DNA from 3 places in the Rhizobium sp. KNZ2-6A genome. Region 1 is predicted to be linked to each of the others. Evidence: predicted binding sites of a transcription regulator. Region 1 holds the regulator's gene; each other region holds the start of a gene.
The links. Region 1 encodes LexA, which represses DNA repair genes until DNA is damaged. Its sites were predicted from a motif close to TGTTCNNNNTGTGTTCNG; they were not measured.
Positions count from the first base shown of each region.

Region 2: the regulator LexA is predicted to act here: its motif matches at 3,602-3,619, upstream of ACPYOP_RS30445 (PA0069 family radical SAM protein).
Region 3: the regulator LexA is predicted to act here: its motif matches at 4,230-4,247, upstream of uvrA (excinuclease ABC subunit UvrA).

Region 1 is NZ_JBNDIC010000052.1:2,725-8,996, reverse strand. It holds gene ACPYOP_RS27025 (FtsB family cell division protein) at 29-340, opposite strand; gene eno (phosphopyruvate hydratase) at 562-1,836, opposite strand; gene kdsA (3-deoxy-8-phosphooctulonate synthase) at 1,986-2,825, opposite strand; gene ACPYOP_RS27010 (VOC family protein) at 2,822-3,709, opposite strand; gene lexA (transcriptional repressor LexA) at 4,133-4,855, shown strand; gene ACPYOP_RS27000 (ComEC/Rec2 family competence protein) at 4,836-6,272, opposite strand, start outside.
Region 2 is NZ_JBNDIC010000075.1:11,340-17,611, reverse strand. It holds gene ACPYOP_RS30470 (tetratricopeptide repeat protein) at 1-941, shown strand, start outside; gene ACPYOP_RS30465 (4-(cytidine 5'-diphospho)-2-C-methyl-D-erythritol kinase) at 950-1,864, shown strand; gene moaB (molybdenum cofactor biosynthesis protein B) at 1,864-2,421, shown strand; gene ACPYOP_RS30455 (hypothetical protein) at 2,437-2,751, opposite strand; gene ACPYOP_RS30450 (glycosyl transferase) at 2,930-3,448, opposite strand; gene ACPYOP_RS30445 (PA0069 family radical SAM protein) at 3,689-4,846, shown strand; gene ACPYOP_RS30440 (ribonuclease HII) at 4,952-5,611, shown strand; gene ACPYOP_RS30435 (phosphotransferase) at 5,616-6,272, opposite strand, start outside.
Region 3 is NZ_JBNDIC010000010.1:100,957-107,228, reverse strand. It holds gene ACPYOP_RS09630 (NAD(P)H-hydrate dehydratase) at 1-348, shown strand, start outside; gene ACPYOP_RS09625 (DUF72 domain-containing protein) at 350-1,156, opposite strand; gene uvrA (excinuclease ABC subunit UvrA) at 1,189-4,110, opposite strand; gene ACPYOP_RS09615 (single-stranded DNA-binding protein) at 4,382-4,936, shown strand; gene ACPYOP_RS09610 (MarC family protein) at 4,988-5,620, opposite strand; gene gyrA (DNA gyrase subunit A) at 5,846-6,272, shown strand, end outside.

The sequences.
Region 1 (6,272 bases):
TGATTAACCGAAATTCGGTTAATTGTGGCTATTTGTTGAAAATGACGATCTCGTTCGCCTTGGAATAGGTCAACTGATAGCGCGCATATTGATCGAGCATATCCTTGTCCAGGGAGCCATCACTCAGGAGCGTGACCTCCTTTTCAAGGTGCTCGCGCTTGGTGACCAGATCCGCCAATTCCTTGGCGCGGTCGACGCGGCGCTGCTCGAATACTTCGGTCGCCTTAAGACCGTAATCGCCATGGATGCAATGATAACCGAAATAGCTCACGAAGGCGATGGTGATGGCGGGAAGAATGAAGCGCCCGAACTTTCTCTTCTTATGATACTTTGTCCACATACTCGCTCGAACGCTCTGGCTTTAGGCAATCCCGCTCCGAAGCCAATACCGCTTCGGACAAGATCACATCAAATCAAACACCTAGAGCTAATTTAACCGGCAGAGATTAACCGTCCGTTGACTCTAACTGCGCGGGCCAACAAAAAACCGCGCCCGAAGGCGCGGTTCGATTTCAGCGAATAATCTGGTCGCAGATCCAAGCGGATCCCGCGGATCAGATATCAGCCACGAAGGATGGAGCGGCCGGCATACTTTGCCTGCGGGCCGAGCGCTTCTTCGATGCGGATGAGCTGGTTGTACTTGGCCAGACGGTCGGAACGCGACAGCGAGCCGGTCTTGATCTGGCCGCAGTTGGTGGCAACCGCCAGATCGGCAATGGTGGAATCTTCCGTTTCGCCCGAGCGGTGCGACATGACGGCCGTGTAGTTGGCCTTGTGCGCGGTCTCGACGGCATCGAGGGTCTCGGTCAGCGAGCCGATCTGGTTGACCTTGACGAGGATCGAGTTGGCAACGCCCATGCGGATACCGTCGCGCAGGCGAGCGGAGTTGGTGACGAACAGGTCGTCGCCGACGAGCTGGGTCTTCTTGCCGATCAGGTCGGTCAGCGTCTTCCAGCCTTCCCAGTCGTCTTCAGCCATGCCGTCTTCGATCGAAACGATCGGGTACTTGGCGGCCAGTTCGGCCAGATATTCGGCCATCGCGCCGGATTCCAGCGTGCGGCCCTCGCCTTCGAGCACGTACTTGCCGTCCTTGAAGAATTCAGTCGAGGCGCAATCGAGGCCGAGAGCTATTTCCTCGCCCGGCTTGTAGCCGGCCTTTTCGATGGACTTCATGATGAAGTCGAGAGCTGCCGGGGCGCTGGAGAGGCCCGGTGCAAAGCCGCCTTCGTCACCGACATTGGTGTTGTGGCCCTGCGATGCCAGTTCCTTCTTGAGGACGTGGAAGATCTCCGAGCCCATGCGCACGGCATCGCGGATGGATTCAGCGCCGACCGGCAGGATCATGAATTCCTGGAAGTCGATCGGGTTATCGGCGTGGGCGCCGCCGTTGATGATGTTCATCATCGGGACCGGCAGGAGGCGGGCATGGGCGCCGCCGACATAGCGGTAGAGCGGCAGGTTGGCGCTCTGGGCGGCGGCCTTGGCAACAGCGAGCGAGACGCCGAGGATGGCGTTGGCGCCCAGGCGCGACTTGTTCGGCGTGCCGTCCAGTTCGATCATGATGTTGTCGAGCTGGATCTGGTTTTCGGCATCCATGCCACCGATGGCATCGAAGATTTCCGAATTGACGGCTTCGACGGCCTTCTCAACACCCTTGCCATGATAGCGCTTGCCGCCATCGCGAAGCTCGACGGCCTCATGCGCGCCGGTCGACGCGCCCGACGGAACCGCCGCGCGGCCCATGCTGCCGTCTTCGAGGTAGACATCGACTTCGACGGTCGGATTGCCACGACTGTCGAGAATCTCGCGGGCGATAATGTCGGTGATTGCGGTCATGATAGCTTCCTGCTCGCTGGTTTATAAATCGATTTAAATCGTCTTAATCGAAGGCACGGAAATTTCAATGCCGATCCGCGCCCCGATTTGGCACTCCTGCAGGCCGCGTAAAGCAAATTCATGTCAGCCTGTTGAATGCCTGATATTTCTTAGGCCTTGGCCACGGCGTCAAAGGCCAGCAGCTTCTCCAAAAGCCGCGGCATATCCTTCAGATAGACCATGTTCGGGCCATCCGAGGGCGCATTGTCCGGGTCCTCATGCGTCTCGACAAAAACACCCGCGACGCCGACAGCGACTGCGGCGCGCGCCAGCGTCTCGACGAATCGACGGTCGCCGCCGGTAGAACCGCCCTGCCCGCCGGGCTGCTGTACGGAATGGGTCGCATCGAAGATGACAGGCGCGCCCATGGCCGCCATGATCGGTAGCGAGCGCATATCCGAAACCAGCGTGTTATAGCCGAAGGAGGCACCGCGCTCGCACAGAAGAATATTCGGATTGCCGCTCTCATTGAGCTTGGCAAGCACGTTCTTCATATCCCACGGCGCGAGGAACTGACCCTTCTTGACGTTGACGACACGGCCGGTCTTGGCGGCTGCAACCAGGAGATCGGTCTGGCGCGACAGGAAAGCCGGGATCTGCAGGATATCGACCGTCTTGGCGACGACAGCGCACTGCTCTTCCGTGTGAATGTCAGTCAAAACCGGAAAGCCATATTCCTTCTTGAGGTCGGCAAAGACTTCCATGGATTTTTCCAAGCCGATGCCGCGCTTGCCTGACAGAGAGGTCCGGTTCGCCTTGTCATAGGAGGATTTGTAGACAAGGCCGATGCCGAGCTTACCACAGAGCTCCTTCAGAACTCCGGCGACCATGAAAGCATGGTCGCGGCTCTCCATCTGGCAGGGGCCGGCAATCAGCGACAGCTTGGCGGTATTGGAAAAGAGGACCTTGGAGGCACCCTCGCCGACGGTGACTTCGGAATTCGTGCTCATGCTATCTCCTCGAAGGCGAATAATGCGCCCTGTCCGGGCGCCAGCCTTGCCAGTATACGATTGTTCTTACGCGTGTAGGTGACGCCGTTAGCAGTGAAATGCGACGATGTCACGGAAAGATCGCGCGTTTTGAAAAGGATTGCGCGTGCTCTCAGCCCGGGATCGCTGGTGTGAACAGGCAAATCGTAGAATGCTTCCATTCCTTCCGGCGTCAAAACTTCCACATCGACATTGGCTGCCTTGATCGTCAGGCCGAAGGAGTGTTCCGAGACCCGCGGGCCGCCAACGATCTCTTCGAAGAAGGTGCGATACGCCGCTGGTTTCAGCGCGGAAAGCGCCACCCGCGCGATGCCGGTCACGCCGTTTTCGTGACGCTCGAGCGCGCTGCGATCGGCCGGCAGCGGATTGATGCGCTGGCAGCAGAAGGCCAGGAAATCCGGCGCGCGCAGATCGGCCGCAAATGCGAGACGAAAACCGGCCGTGGTTTCCGTTCCATCCGGCATCTTCATCGGCCGGGAGAAATCCAGCATGCGCCCAGCCGAGATCGCGGCCGCATTGAAACGCTCGTCATCGCTAACGGCATCCTCCGTGCCGAAAACCAGGGCCGAAAATCCATCCTCGGCGACGCGGAAGCGATAGGCCTGGTCGCGCGCAACGAAGACATTGCCGTCGGCAATGCTCGTCTCGCATTGTTCCTGCGATGCTACGCCCAAAGGTTCGAGATAGGTCTTGTCGGCAAGGAAGACGCAGGCATTTTCCGTGCCGAAAGGATGGCGGGCATCCGGAGCCACCGTGAAGCCCAGCTTGCCCAGGCGCTCGCGCGCCAGAGCGATGTTGACGGTCGGCAGCACGAGATGATCAAGCGGATGCGGCGACAAAGTCATGGTCCTCCCTTGTTTGCCTGCGAGAGCAGATTTGCGCCCATACAATGCTCAATTCAAGACGAAAGCCAAGCTGTGAAGGCGCAAGAGAATGTGAGTCGGATGCACCCTGACAACGGGAACGCGCTGATTCTCAACTGTAGCCGGCTTAGGTGACAACCGTCGTCTTTATCCGCACTTGAAGTGAACAGGATAGAGGTGAAGCGTCCATAAAGCGAACAAAGCGGCATTTCTCATATTTATCGCTGAATTAGCGCGGATATAATTCCCGAGGAATTTCAAGCGATCCATTCGATGACGGCAATTATTTGATCGGCCCGGCGAAGCTTTACTGAAATTTAAGCACTTGCGGAACACATATGGAACATATAGTGTCCGTTCTGGATTTGTTTCACGACGATTTTCTTGATTTGGGGTTCCAAGACGATGTTGACTCGCAAGCAGCAGGAACTGCTTCTCTTCATTCACGAGCGGATGAAAGAGTCCGGTGTCCCGCCATCTTTCGACGAAATGAAGGACGCACTGGATCTGGCATCAAAATCCGGCATTCACCGTCTGATCACGGCGCTCGAGGAACGAGGCTTCATTCGCCGCTTGCCGAACAGGGCGCGAGCGCTCGAAGTCATCAAGCTGCCGGAGGCCTATAATTCGAGCCTGCAGCCGCGTCGTGGCTTTTCGCCGAGCGTTATCGAGGGCAGTCTCGGCAAATCTCAGCCGGTCGCGCCGCCCGCCCCGGCGAAAGTTGCCAACGACGACCAGAACAGTTCGGTATCGGTACCGGTCATGGGGCGCATCGCCGCCGGCGTTCCGATTTCCGCCATTCAGAACAATACGCATGACATTACCGTTCCCGCCGATATGCTCGGCTCCGGCGAGCATTATGCACTGGAGGTCAGGGGCGATTCGATGATCGACGCCGGAATTTTCGATGGCGACACGGTCATCATCCGCAATTCGACGACGGCCAATCCCGGCGATATCGTCGTTGCGCTCGTCGACGACGAAGAGGCGACGCTGAAGCGCTTCCGCCGCAAGGGCGCCTCCATCGCGCTGGAAGCCGCCAACCCAGCCTATGAAACCCGTATCTTCGGGCCGGATCGCGTCAAGGTCCAAGGGAAGCTCGTCGGCCTTATTCGGCGTTATCACTGACCGGTGATTTCAGCGTGATTGGCGTGGCGAACTTGTCTGCGCGCCAATCGTAAGTTCGATGCCGCGTCCATGGTCGCTGCGGGTTTTTGAATGCCGTCGAAACGGTTGGCGTATCTGCGCCGAGGGTCATTTCGAGAGAGCCAGTTCGCCGCAATGTTGCGCCGGTTATGAGCATTGCGCCGGAGCGGCAATGATCGAGCCGCAGCCGGATCGATGTGACGACGATTTGCGCGGTATCGCAAGCCGGCGGCAGATAGGCAGCATTTTCGATGGTGACCAACATGGCGCCATTATCGAGCATCGCCACGCACCACGCGCCCTTCTGACAGGCGAAACTTCCTTGCATCGTCCGATCCAGCGCCTCTTCCATTGCCTTGCGGACCGCTTTCTGTTCTTCGCTGCTTAATCGCCTACGGCGATCGGTCGTCTTGTTGATCTGCGGAAGCCGGCTGTCACTGGGGAGAATAATGGGAGGCTGGTGTTCGGTTGCGACCAGCGCCTTCTGCCATTGTTCGAAAATGAAGGCCTGCGGCCTTTCGCGATTTGTGGCGAGTATATCGTCCTGCCGCAGCGCAACCAGAACACCGTCCTCGGAAATCATCAGATCCGGCTTCGGCACGGCGGAGCCGAATGCAGCCACGCCAGTGGATGAAAGCAGCAACAGCAGGCCCAGATGGCGAAGCCGGCTCCGCAACATGGTCATGATCAGGAAGCCGGCAATGAAGGTCGGCATCAACCAGCCGGGTTGGCGGCCGAAGGTGATGTCGCCTCCCCAACCAGCCACGGTTTTGGCGATCAGGATGACGAGCTCCAGTCCCTCGCCGGTGACTTTCCAGAGTGGCCCGTCCAGGCCGAAGGGCATGAGCAGCATTGCCGCCATGCCGAACGGCATGACAATGAAAGAGACCACCGGCATGGCCGCGAGGTTGGCGGCAAGCCCATATGTCGCCAGCCGGTGAAAATGCTCGATCGAGAAGATGGCCGTCGATGCGCCACCGATGAACGAGGTCGACAGCACGCCACCGAAGAAGCGCGAGACGAAGAGCAGCGGGCTCAACAGACGGACACGCGAGAGGATGTTTTCGCGAGGCCGTCGTCGTTTCCATAGCGAATAGCCCGAGACCAGCGCCAGCGTCGCGGCATAGGACATCTGAAAGCTTGGGCCCAGCACCTGCGACGGCGACAGAATGAGGATGACGATGGCAGATAGCGCGACATTGCGAAGGCTGAGCGACGGCCGATCGAAAAGCACGGCCACCAGCATGATCGCCATCATGATGAAAGCGCGCTCAGCGGATACGCCAAAACCCGAAATGAGGTAGTAGGCCGTCACCGTCAAAAGCGCGCCGAAGGCGGCGAATTTCTTGGTCGGCCATGCCTGCGCAACTCCCGGAAACAAGCTGAACAGATAGCGCAG
Region 2 (6,272 bases), on a different contig from region 1:
CCGAAGATGTCGTCTCGCTCTACCTGCAGATTGCCAATTCGCTCGATCCGAAAGCCGCCGATACGCTGGTTCTTCTCGGTGGACTGGCCGAAAAGCAGGAGCAGACCGATCGCGCCATCGCCTTCTACAAGAAGGTGCCTGATGATTCGCCGATGGCTCGCATTTCCGAGCTGCAGCTCGGCCTTGCGCTTGCCCAGTCCGGCAAGGTCGACGATGCTCGCAAACATCTGAAAGCATTGATCGATTCCGATCCTAACGACGTTCGTAGCTATCTCGCCTATGGCAGTGTCCTTTCCGACGCCAAGGATTTCCAGGCCATGGCCGAGAACTACGACAAAGCCGCGCAAATCATCGGCCCGGTGCCGAAGCGCAGCGATTGGGCCGTGTTCTTCCAGCGCGGCATCGCCTATGAGCGGCTGAAGAAATGGGCCGATGCCGAGCCGAACTTCAAGAAGGCGCTGGAGCTCAACCCGGATCAGCCGCAGGTGCTGAACTATCTCGGCTATTCCTGGGTCGACATGAACATGAACCTCGACCAGGGCCTGGATATGATCAAGAAGGCCGTCGACCTGAAGCCGGATGACGGCTATATCGTCGACTCGCTCGGCTGGGCCTATTTCCGCCTGAACCGCTTCGACGATGCGGTGAACGAGCTGGAACGGGCAGCGCAGCTGAAGGCCGGCGATCCGACGATCAACGATCACCTGGGCGACGCCTACTGGCGTGTCAACCGCAAGCTCGAAGCCGTCTATCAGTGGAACCGTGCACTCGCCTCGAAGCCGGAAGAAGCCGATATTCCGAGGATCAAGGAAAAGGTCGAGAAGGGCCTGCCCGTGCTCGATAACGATCCGCGGACCGTCGACAAGAGCAAGCTACCCGATCCCGCGCCGGCTCCGTCGCCCGACACGAACGCGCCGGCGCCGGTTGACAAGAAGTCTTAAGACTTCCGATGAACACGGTCTTGGCAGCGAGCGATTTCGACCTCACGGAGGAAGCGCCCGCAAAGATCAATCTCGCGCTGCATGTGACCGGCCGTCGCGCCGACGGCTATCATCTGCTCGACATGCTTGTCAGTTTTGCCCGCCACGGCGATCGCCTCGCCTTTCGTGCCGGCGATCGTGATGAATTCAGCCTTTCCGGGCGCTTCGGCCCGCTTCTTTCCGCCGATGCCGAGGCTGGTGACAATCTCGTGCTCAAGGCGCGTGATCTGCTGCGGCGGGCCGCCCATGCGGCCGGCTTCGATGCACCCGCCGTTCATATCCATCTGGAAAAGAACCTGCCGATCGCATCGGGTATCGGCGGCGGCTCGGCCGATGCGGCCGCGACATTGCGCGGGCTGATGCGGCTATGGCAGGTCACGCTGCCTGACGAGAAGGTCACGGCCATCGCCTTGAAGCTTGGCGCCGACGTGCCGATGTGCCTTGCCAGCCAACCGCTCGTGGCGCGCGGGATCGGTGAGGCGATAGGCTTGCTGCCGGCGTTTCCCTCCTTTCCCATGGTTCTCGGCAATCCGCTCGTCGGCGTCTCCACGCCGGACGTGTTTCGCCATCTCTCCCGCAAGGACAACCCGCCGCTGCTGTTTCCGACGCAGATGCCGCGCGGCTCCAGCGAGTGGATCGAAGTGATCCGGAACCTGCGCAACGATCTCGAACCGCCGGCACGTTCGATCTGCAGCGAGATTTCGATGCTTTCCGGTCTGATCGAAAGCCAGCAGCCGATCGTGACCCGGATGTCCGGCTCCGGCGCTACCTGCTTCGGGATTTTCGAAAGCGCCGAGCAGGCGGAGGCTGCCGCCTCCTCCCTTCACAGGCAGAAGCCGGACTGGTATTTCCAGGTGACGGAAACGATTGCGGGAGAGGCATGATGGCAGGTCCAGTCAGCGAAAGATCCTTCATTCCCGTCGGCATCGCGGTGCTGACCGTTTCCGATACGCGCACGCTTGCAGACGACAAGTCCGGCGATACGCTGGTCGCGCGCATTGCCGAAGCCGGCCATAGGCTGGCGGCCCGCGCCATCGTTCCCGACGACAAGGAGCACATCCGCGCGCAGGTGGAAGCCTGGACGAAGGACGAAGCGGTCGACGTGGTGATCACCACCGGCGGCACCGGCTTCACTGGCCGCGATGTCACGCCCGAAGCGCTGGAGCCACTGTTCGAGAAACGCATGGACGGCTTTTCCGAGGTCTTCCACCGCATTTCCTACGATAAGATCGGTACGGCCACGATCCAGTCACGGGCGACCGGCGGTGTCGCCAACGCCACCTTCATCTTCGTGCTGCCGGGCTCTCCGGGTGCCTGCAAGGATGCCTGGGACGGCATCCTCAAGGCGCAGCTCGATTATCGCCATATGCCCTGCAATTTCGTGGAGATCATGCCGCGCCTCGACGAGCATCTGAAGCGCGGCGCCGGCTCGACCGTATAATTACACTATCAGCCCCTATGCCTTCGGCCCCGGCAAGATAGGAACCAATTCCCAATTGTCACCGCTGAGGATGATGCAGCTGCGGCCCGAGGCGTCGCTGATCAATAGCGTCCAGCTACCACTCGCGGCGGCGTAGATCTCCACGATCGTATCGCGATCGAGCTTACCGACCGCCGAAAGCTTTTCGGAGAAATGGTCGCCAAGAAAGGCGACGATATCGACGCGCTGGGCGCAAACCAGCTTCGCTTGGGAGGCAGCAATGCCGGGAAAAAGGATTGCACTTAACATGAGAGCCATTGCCATGAGGCGGTAAAGCATCGTGCGTTTCATGACGCACCTCCTTTCGCCGGTATCCCGGCGGACAAGGAGTGTGCCGCTGACCTGTTCCGCCGCATATCGGCATCTTATGGTCGACCGCCCGACGCGACACGCGTAAGGTGCCGCCACAGGAAAATTATCGCAGGTATTTGCAGCTTTTCAAATGAAATCTGGAATGGAGCACCCAGCGCTATCGAGCCGCCCGCGCCACCCACGAGGGGATGAGCTCGCTTGAAAGGCTGCGGCCCTTGCGCCCCTTTGCGAATTCGGCCAGCCGCATGCCGGTTCTGGCAGCGGCGACGGCCTGAGCCTTCGACAAAAGCAATCCCAGCTCCAAGGGTGGCGTACCTCTGCGAATGCGCTGCAGGAAAGGCCGGCGATAACCGCGCGATGCGGTGAAGCGGGCCGGCGCCTTGTTCAGGGAGACATATTCCGCGATCTCGTCGATCCAGCCCGCCTGCGGCCGCGCACCCGGCTCGACCAGCAGCAGCCAGTCGCCGCGCGCCGAACGCAATATGTCCTTGATATCCCACTGCGAATAAAAGCGGCATCCCGCGGCATCCGCCACCCGCGAGGTGCCGTCCCTGGAACCGTGATCGAGCACGACGACATCGCAGACCAGCCCCTCGACCGCGCCTGCCACCAATGCCGCCAATGTCTGCGCCAGTTCGGGTTCGTGATCCTGGCATTCTATGATGACCGTCAACATTGCCCATTTATAGAGCGACGCACAATTTATTGCCAGCGCCTAACCCTTGAGCCGGAACGTTTAAGAAAAGCCTGATGCATCACCTCGAAACCGCGGCACGCCGTCATCAAATGTCTCGAATGCGTGAAGCGCAAGATGGTGATTCCAGATTTTTGTTCTTGCAATGTTCTCACTTGTCGGATAGGAATTTAATCATCTTAGACGCGGCATGCGATGGCATGAACCGCCTTGGAGCTACCGATGAACGAGCAGTCCCTTGCAGGGCAGGCCGCATTCGCGCCTGCCAATACGGCAGATGTTGCCAATGCTTTGATCGCCGACGCCGGTCTCAGGGTCGACGCGGAACGCCGACGCGGACGCGGTGCCGGATTGAATCCGAGCGGCCGGTTCGAGCCGCAGCAGCGTGAGACCGTCGACGACGGCTGGCAGACATGGGAAGAGCTCCCGCCCTTCAAGACCGAAGTGCAGGTGGAAAAGCCGCGCACCGCAATCACGCGCAACGAATCCCCCGATATTTCCTTCGATCGTTCCATCAACCCTTATCGCGGCTGCGAGCACGGCTGCATCTATTGCTTCGCGCGGCCGACGCATGCCTATATGGGCCTGTCCGCCGGGCTGGATTTCGAAACGAAGCTATTTGCCAAGCCGGATGCTGCCAAGCTGCTGGAGCGCGAGCTGGCAAAGCCCGGCTACAAGCCGCGTGTCATCGCTATCGGTACCAATACCGACCCTTATCAGCCGATCGAAAAGGAATGGCGGATCATGCGCCAGATCCTCGAAGTGCTGAATCGGACAAACCACCCGGTTGCCATCGTCACCAAATCGGCGCTGATCATGCGCGATATCGATATTCTCCAGGAAATGGCAGCCAAGAACCTGGTACGGGTGGGATTGTCGGTGACGACGCTCGACCGGAAGCTCGCGCGCACCATGGAGCCGCGGGCAGCAACCCCGCCGAGGCGGCTGGAGGCGATCCAGGCGCTCAGCGAGGCCGGCATTCGCACGTCGGTTATGGTGGCGCCGATCATCCCGGCGCTCAATGACCATGAGATCGAGCGTATTCTCGACGCCGGCAAGGCCGCCGGCGCGCTGGAGGCAAGCTATGTCATCCTGCGGCTGCCGCTGGAGGTAAGCCCGCTGTTTCGCGACTGGCTGCTGCAGCACTATCCTGACCGCTATCGCCATGTGATGTCGCTGATCCGCTCGATGCGCGGCGGCAAGGATTACGATGCAGAATTCGGCAAGCGCATGAAGGGCGCCGGCCCCTATGCCTGGCAGATCAGCCGCCGCTTCGAAATGGCGACGCGCCGGCTCGAGCTCACGCGTCGCAATATCGCATTGCGCGACGACCTGTTCGTGCCGCCTGACGGCAGCGGCGTCCAGCTGTCGCTGCTCTGACATTCCTTGCGGGTTTTCCCTGACCCCGCTGGAAAAGCCCCTGGGTTCGCCGCCCTGATCCACCGGGGGCTTGCAGGAGATCGGGTGGTGTGCGAGTTTCGCCGCATGTTACGCAGCACACCACCCGATTCTCCAATGCTATTCGAGGACATCCCGCTCGTCCCGACCTTCGAGCTGGAACTGATCGCGCGACGCGCCGGACATTGGCCGGTTGCCGGGGCAGATGAGGCTGGCAGAGGCCCGCTCGCGGGGCCGGTCGTGGCCGCCGCCGTCATTCTCGATCCCGAGCGCATTCCGAATGGGCTGAACGATTCCAAGCAGTTGACAGCCGCCAGACGCGAGGAACTATTCGTCGAGATCCTCGCTACGGCGACGATCTCCATTGCTTCATCGAGCGCCACCCGCATCGACACGACCGATATCCGCAAGGCAAGCCTGGATGCGATGCGCCGCGCCATTTGCGGGCTGGCAGTGCCGGCAAGCTATGTGCTGACCGACGGGCTCGATGTGCCCGCAGGACTCGCCTGTCCCGGGAAAGCCGTGGTCAAGGGCGATGCGCGCTCTTTCTCGATCGCAGCCGCCTCGATCGTCGCCAAGGTGACGCGCGACCGGATGATGGCCCGCGCGGGCGTGGTCTTCCCCGCCTATGGCTTTGCCGCCCATGCCGGCTACGGCACTCCTCAGCATCGCGCCGGCATCGAGCAACACGGTCCCTGCTCCCTGCATCGCATGAGCTTCCGCCCGCTCAAGAAGGAAGCCGTCTGAGATCTCAATTCGTCAGCCCTGCGACGATCTCCGGCGACCATTTCGCAATATAGGCGATATCTTCCCTGTAGATCCGGTCATGCCCATCCTGCAGGTTGCGGCGGTAACGCGCGATGCCGCGCGCAGCTTCCTGTTCCATGAAGGCCAACAGCGCTTCGAGCCGCTCTATAATGGCGGCCGGAAGTGAACTGCGCTCCTCAAGCGGCAACCCGTAGGCATCGACGAAGATGCGCGCACGCTGGATCTGGCTGGCGAGCCTATCCAATCCCTCCACCGCCATGCTCGAGGACAATGGCGCCCAGCGATAGACCGCATAGGCCAGGTCCCAAAGCCGTGGACCGGGATGGGCAGCCTCGAAATCGATGATCCCGGTCACCTCGTCGTCGTTCATGACGACATTATAGGGTGCGAAGTCGCCATGGCAGATGACCTCTGAGGGCAGACGGGACGGTAGCTGCCAGAAGCAAGCCACAGCAAGATCGTGCAAGACCAGCGCGGAACTATGATGATACCGGCGCAGCAATCGCGCGGCCGATTGCAAGGCCTTCGCCGAGCGCATCTCGATATTGCCATCGAGATCGCCCGAGACACCGGGCAGATAGGTCACTCTTTCCCAGACGTCATCGAACCCGTCCGGCTTCGGGGCGGCATCAAAGCCATG
Region 3 (6,272 bases), on a different contig from region 1:
GAGTTTGCGCGGCTCTTTCCCGATATTGCCGCGGACGAAGCCCTGAGCAAGGTCGACAAGGCGAGGGCAGCTGCGGTGAGAGCCCACGCGGCCATTATCTACAAGGGTGCCGATAGCGTGATTGCCGCGCTTGATGGCAGGGCCCTGATCAATGCCAATGCGCCGCCCTGGCTTGCCACGGCCGGTTCCGGCGATGTGCTGGCGGGTATCGTCGGCGGCCTGATGGCGCAGGGCGTGCCCGCTTTCGAAGCCGCCGCGGCCGGCGTCTGGCTGCACGGCCTAGCAGGCCAGCACGCCGGTAAGGGGCTGACGGCCGAAGATCTCGTCGCAAACGTCAGGCCGCTGTAGGCTATTTTGCCACTTCTTCCTGCAATGCGATCGCGCCCGGAGGCGCATTCACCTTGCCCTCATGGATCATGAAGGCAAAGACATCGCGCGGCTCGGCCTTGACTTTGCGCTTCGCATCGATCAGCGGCAGATCGTCCGGCACCTTGCCCTCGGCCCAGGTTTTCAGGCGATCCGCCCAGGCCTTCAGATCCTTCGGCGGATAGCAGGTCTTGATATCGTCTGAGCCCTTCTGCAGGCGGGCATAGACGAAATCGGCCGTCACATCGGCAATCATCGGATAGTCGAAATGCTCGGCGCAGACCGGCGCCACATTGTATTTCTCGAGCAGGGTGATGAAGTCAGGCACCTTGAAGGAATCGTGCCGGACTTCGACGACATGCTTCAGCCCAAGACCATCCTGCTTGGCCGGCAGCAGCTTCAGAAAAGCCTCGAAATCATCCGGGTCGAACTTCTTCGTCGGTGCGAATTGCCAAAGCAGCGGCCCTAGATGATCGCCGAGCTCGCTGATGCCGGATTCCAGGAAACGCTGCATCGACTCGCCCGCTTCGGCAAGCACGCGACGATTGGTCACGAAGCGGGTGGCCTTCAGGGAGAAGATGAAGCCATCGGGAACGTCAGCGGCCCATTTGGCGAAGACCGCGGGCTTCTGGGTGCTGTAATAGGTGCCGTTGACCTCGATCACCTTCAGCCGGCGGCTGGCGTAGTTCAGCTCATCCTTCTGCTTCAGCGTATCGGGATAGAAGGTCCCGCGCCAGGGTTCGAAAGTCCAGCCACCTATGCCTGTGCGGATTTCGCCCGCTTTGGTCATTCTCTCCTCCATGGACGTTCAGTCGGGTGAATTCACTCCGCTGCCGCAACCTTCTTCATCGGACGCCGCTCCAGCAGCTCCTTCAGGAACTGCCCCGTATAGGAGCGCTTTTCGTTGACGACCGCTTCCGGTGTTCCAACGGCAACGATCTCGCCGCCGCCATCGCCACCTTCCGGACCGAAATCAAGAATCCAGTCGGCCGTCTTGATGACTTCGAGATTATGCTCGATGACCACAACCGAATTGCCCTGATTGACCAGCTCATGCAGCATTTCCAGCAACTTGGCGACATCGTGGAAGTGCAGCCCGGTTGTGGGCTCGTCGAGAATATAGAGCGTGCGGCCCGTCGATCGCTTCGACAGTTCCTTGGCTAGCTTGACGCGCTGCGCCTCGCCACCCGAAAGCGTATTGGCCTGCTGTCCCACCTTGATATAGCCGAGGCCAACATCTTTGAGGCTCTGCAGCTTGTCGCGCACGGCGGGGACAGCCGCAAAGAAATCGACGCCTTCCTCGACCGTCATGTCGAGCACGTCGGCGATCGACTTGGTCTTGAAGGTGACGTCGAGGGTTTCGCGATTGTAGCGCTTGCCGTGGCAGACGTCGCAGGTGACGTAGACGTCGGGCAGGAAGTGCATCTCGATCTTGATGACGCCGTCGCCCTGGCACGCCTCGCAGCGGCCGCCTTTGACGTTGAAGGAGAAGCGGCCGGGCTGATAGCCGCGCGCCTTGGCCTCCGGCAACCCGGCGAACCAGTCGCGGATCGGCGTGAATGCGCCCGTATAGGTCGCCGGGTTCGAGCGCGGGGTGCGGCCGATCGGCGATTGATCGATATCGATCACCTTGTCGATATGCTCGAAACCGTCAATACGGTCGTGATCGGCCGGGATTTCACGAGCGCCCATGACGCGTCGCGCAGCCGACTTATAAAGCGTCTCGACCAGGAAGGTGGACTTGCCGCCGCCGGAAACGCCCGTGACGGCGGTAAACACGCCGAGCGGGATGGACGCCGTGACGTTTTTGAGGTTGTTGCCCCTTGCGCCGACGACCTTGATTTCCTTGCCCTTCTTGGGCTTGCGACGCTCGTCCGGAACCGGAACGCCGAGCTCGCCGGAAAGATATTTACCGGTCAGTGACTTCGGGTTCGCCATGATATCCTGCGGCGTGCCGTGTGCCACTACCTGGCCACCATGCACGCCGGCCGCGGGGCCGATATCGACCACATCGTCGGCTGTCAGGATCGCATCCTCGTCATGTTCGACCACAATGACCGTATTGCCGATGTCTCGCAGATGCTTCAGCGTCTCCAGCAGGCGGGCATTGTCGCGCTGATGCAAGCCGATGGACGGCTCGTCGAGAACGTAGAGCACACCGGTCAGGCCGGAGCCGATCTGCGATGCCAGCCGGATGCGCTGGCTCTCGCCGCCGGAAAGCGTGCCTGAATTGCGCGACAGGCTCAGATATTCGAGGCCGACATCGTTGAGGAAGCGCAGGCGATCGCGGATTTCCTTGAGGATGCGGACCGCAATCTCGTTCTGCTTGTCAGTGAAAGTTCCCGGCAGCGCGTCGAACCAGTCGCGGGCAACACGGATCGACATCTCCGCGACCTGGCTGATGTGCAGCTTGTCGATCTTGACCGCCAGCGCCTCCGGCTTCAGGCGATAGCCGTTGCAGGCCGGGCAGGGGGCTGCCGACATGAAACGTTCGATCTCCTCGCGCGCCCAGGCGGAATCCGTTTCCTTCCAGCGCCGTGCAAGGTTGGGCACGATGCCTTCGAAATTCTTGTGCGTGGTGTAGGAACGCGCGCCGTCGGCATAATGGAATTCGATCTTGTCTTCCGTACCGTTCAGGATCACGTCCTTGGCCTTGTCGGACAGTTCGTTCCAGCGGCTGCCGAGCTTGAAGCCATAATGTTTGCCGAGCGCTTCCAGCGTCTGGTTGTAATAAGGCGAAGTCGATTTGGCCCAGGGAGCGACGGCGCCATCACGCAGCGTGCGTTCCGGCTCCGGCACGATCAGTTCCGGATCGATTTTCTGCTGCGAGCCGAGGCCGTCGCAGGATGGGCAGGCACCGAAGGGATTGTTGAACGAGAACAGACGCGGTTCGATTTCGGGAATGGTGAAACCGGAAACCGGGCAGGCAAATTTCTCCGAGAACAATACGCGCTCATGCGTCTCGTTCAGCGATTTGTTGGCCGAACCGCCGGCAGCGGTTTCCTCCGGCGGCAACGGCTTGTCGGCAAACTCGGCGACCGCGAGACCGTCGGCAAGCCGCAAGGAGGTCTCGAAGCTGTCGGCCAGGCGCGCCGCCATGTCGGGCCGTACGACGATACGATCGACCACGACGTCGATATCGTGCTTGTATTTCTTGTCCAGCGCCGGCACATCGGCGATTTCGTAGAATTGCCCGTCGACCTTGACGCGCTGGAAGCCCTTTTTCATGAGCTCCGCCAGTTCCTTCTTGTACTCGCCCTTACGGCCACGCACGAGCGGCGCCAGAATATAAAGCCTGGTGCCTTCCTCGAAGGCGAGCACGCGGTCGACCATCTGGCTGACCGTCTGGCTCTCGATCGGCAGGCCCGTGACCGGCGAATAGGGAACGCCGACGCGGGCAAACAGCAGACGCATATAGTCATAAATCTCGGTGACCGTGCCGACCGTCGAGCGCGGGTTGCGCGATGTGGTCTTCTGCTCGATCGAAATCGCCGGCGAAAGGCCGTCGATCTGGTCGACATCCGGCTTCTGCATCATTTCCAAGAACTGGCGCGCATAGGCCGAAAGGCTTTCGACATAGCGGCGCTGCCCCTCGGCATAGATGGTATCGAAGGCAAGCGACGACTTGCCGGAGCCGGAAAGGCCGGTCATGACGATCAGCTTGTTGCGCGGCAGGTCGAGATCGATGCCCTTGAGATTGTGCTCGCGCGCACCACGTATGGAAATAGTCTTCAGTTCGCTCATCGTCGTATGCAGGTCCTTTGGAGTCTGCCTTTATTTAGTGATGTCAGCCCGCGAGTCGAGGCTGAAATGAAGGGTGGAGCCGGGTTTTCGATTCCGTTGACAAGATCATAGAGACAAATTAGAACAAATAAAGAACAAAATTAGCGCGGCGATTTCTTTGTGGATGAACGGAACTGGGAAGGCCGCATAAATAGCGCCTGACGGCCGCTATGGGTTAAGGTGTTCGGATAGAATTTGAAAGCCGTCGATGGGCGGCAAGCAGGGTGGTATCATGGCCGGTAGTGTGAATAAGGTAATTCTGGTTGGAAATCTCGGGGCGGACCCGGAAATTCGCCGCACGCAGGACGGCCGCCCGATCGCCAATCTCAATATTGCGACTTCGGAAACCTGGCGCGATCGCAATTCCGGCGAGCGCAAGGAAAAGACCGAATGGCACCGCGTCGTCATCTTCAATGAAGGTCTCTGCAAGGTCGCGGAACAATATTTGAAGAAGGGCGCCAAGGTCTACATCGAAGGCGCGCTGCAAACCCGCAAGTGGCAGGACCAGAACGGTCAGGATCGCTACTCGACCGAAGTCGTGCTCCAGGGCTTTAACTCGACCCTGACGATGCTCGATGGCCGAGGCGAAGGCGGCGGTTCCATTGAAGGCGGCAGCCGTGGCGGTCGCGGGGGTGGTGACTTCGGTGGCGGCGATTACGGCGGCGACGATTATGGCCAGTCCTCTTCGCAGGGCTCCTCCCGCGGTGGCGGTGGCAACCGTGGTGGTAGTAACCAGGGCGGCGGCGGCAATTTCTCGCGCGATCTGGATGATGACATCCCGTTCTGAGACGGGCATACGCGGTAGAACTTTGAAAAACCCGCCACGTCGGCGGGTTTTTTATGGAAGGGCTAACGCTGCCCTTGCACCATCCACGACGAATTGTGCGGCAAGTGCCGCCAGGATGACGCCCAGCAGCCGGGTGAGAATGGCGCGGCCGGTGGCGCCGAGCATGCGGTCCAGCCGGTCTGAAATGGCAAGAGCCGCAAAGACGAGGGCGAGGTTGACCGCGATGACGCCGATCAATTGCGCTCGGTCGAGCGTCGTCTGCAGCGAGCCGGCCAACAGAATGGTGGCCGAGATGGCGCCGGGACCGGCAATCAAGGGCAGGGCGAGGGGAAAGACCGCGATATTGCGGATATGATCCTGGGTGATCGCGACTTCGGTCGTCTTCTCTTTTCTATCCTGCCGCCGCTCGAACACCATCTCGAAGGCGATCCAGAACAGCAGCAAGCCGCCGGCAATGCGGAACGCACCGATCGAGATGCCAAGCACACCAAGGACGCTCGCGCCGAACAGGGCGAAGGCCGCCAGAATGAAGAAGGCGATCAGCGAGCCGCGTAGCGCCACCTGTTTGCGCTCGGAGCGGTTCATGCCCGCTGTAAGTCCGATGAAAAGCGGAGCGAGCCCAGGCGGATCGACGGTGACAAGCAGAGTCGTGAAGGCATTGATCAGCGTGTCCGCGCTCGCCATATCGTCCCCGGAGCTTGTTCTATCGTTGTTATCGACCATTGTTATGCGAGGAACGAGCTTTCGCAAAGAGCCGTGCGCTGCTATTGGCGGGTTACGCCATGGAAATGTTCGATTTCATGGCTTAAAGGGGCAAAAGCCTGTTCAAAAACACCGGCCCAAATTGGCGCTCGCCGGGCCTTTCGGCTATAAATTTCGCAGTGATTCTAAAAGAGATCGTGATCTGTTTTGACTGAGCAAACACCACCCGGCGGCGGGAAGCTCCCGCCAGGCATCGAGCCGATTTCCATCATGGAGGAAATGCAGCGGTCGTATCTCGATTACGCCATGAGCGTGATCGTCAGCCGCGCGCTTCCTGATGTTCGCGACGGTCTCAAGCCCGTTCATCGGCGCATCCTCTATGCGGCGCATCAGAGCGGCTATCACTGGAACCGCAAATATGTGAAGTCCGCCCGTCCGGTCGCCGACGTCATGGGTAGCTACCACCCGCACGGCGACGCCTCGATCTATGACGCCTTGGTCCGCATGGCGCAGCACTGGTCGATGCGCGTGCCGCTCATCGACGGACAGGGCAATTTCGGCTCCATCGACGGCGATCCGCCGGCGGCGATGCGTTATACGGAATCGCGCCTGACCAAGGTTGCCCACGAGCTTC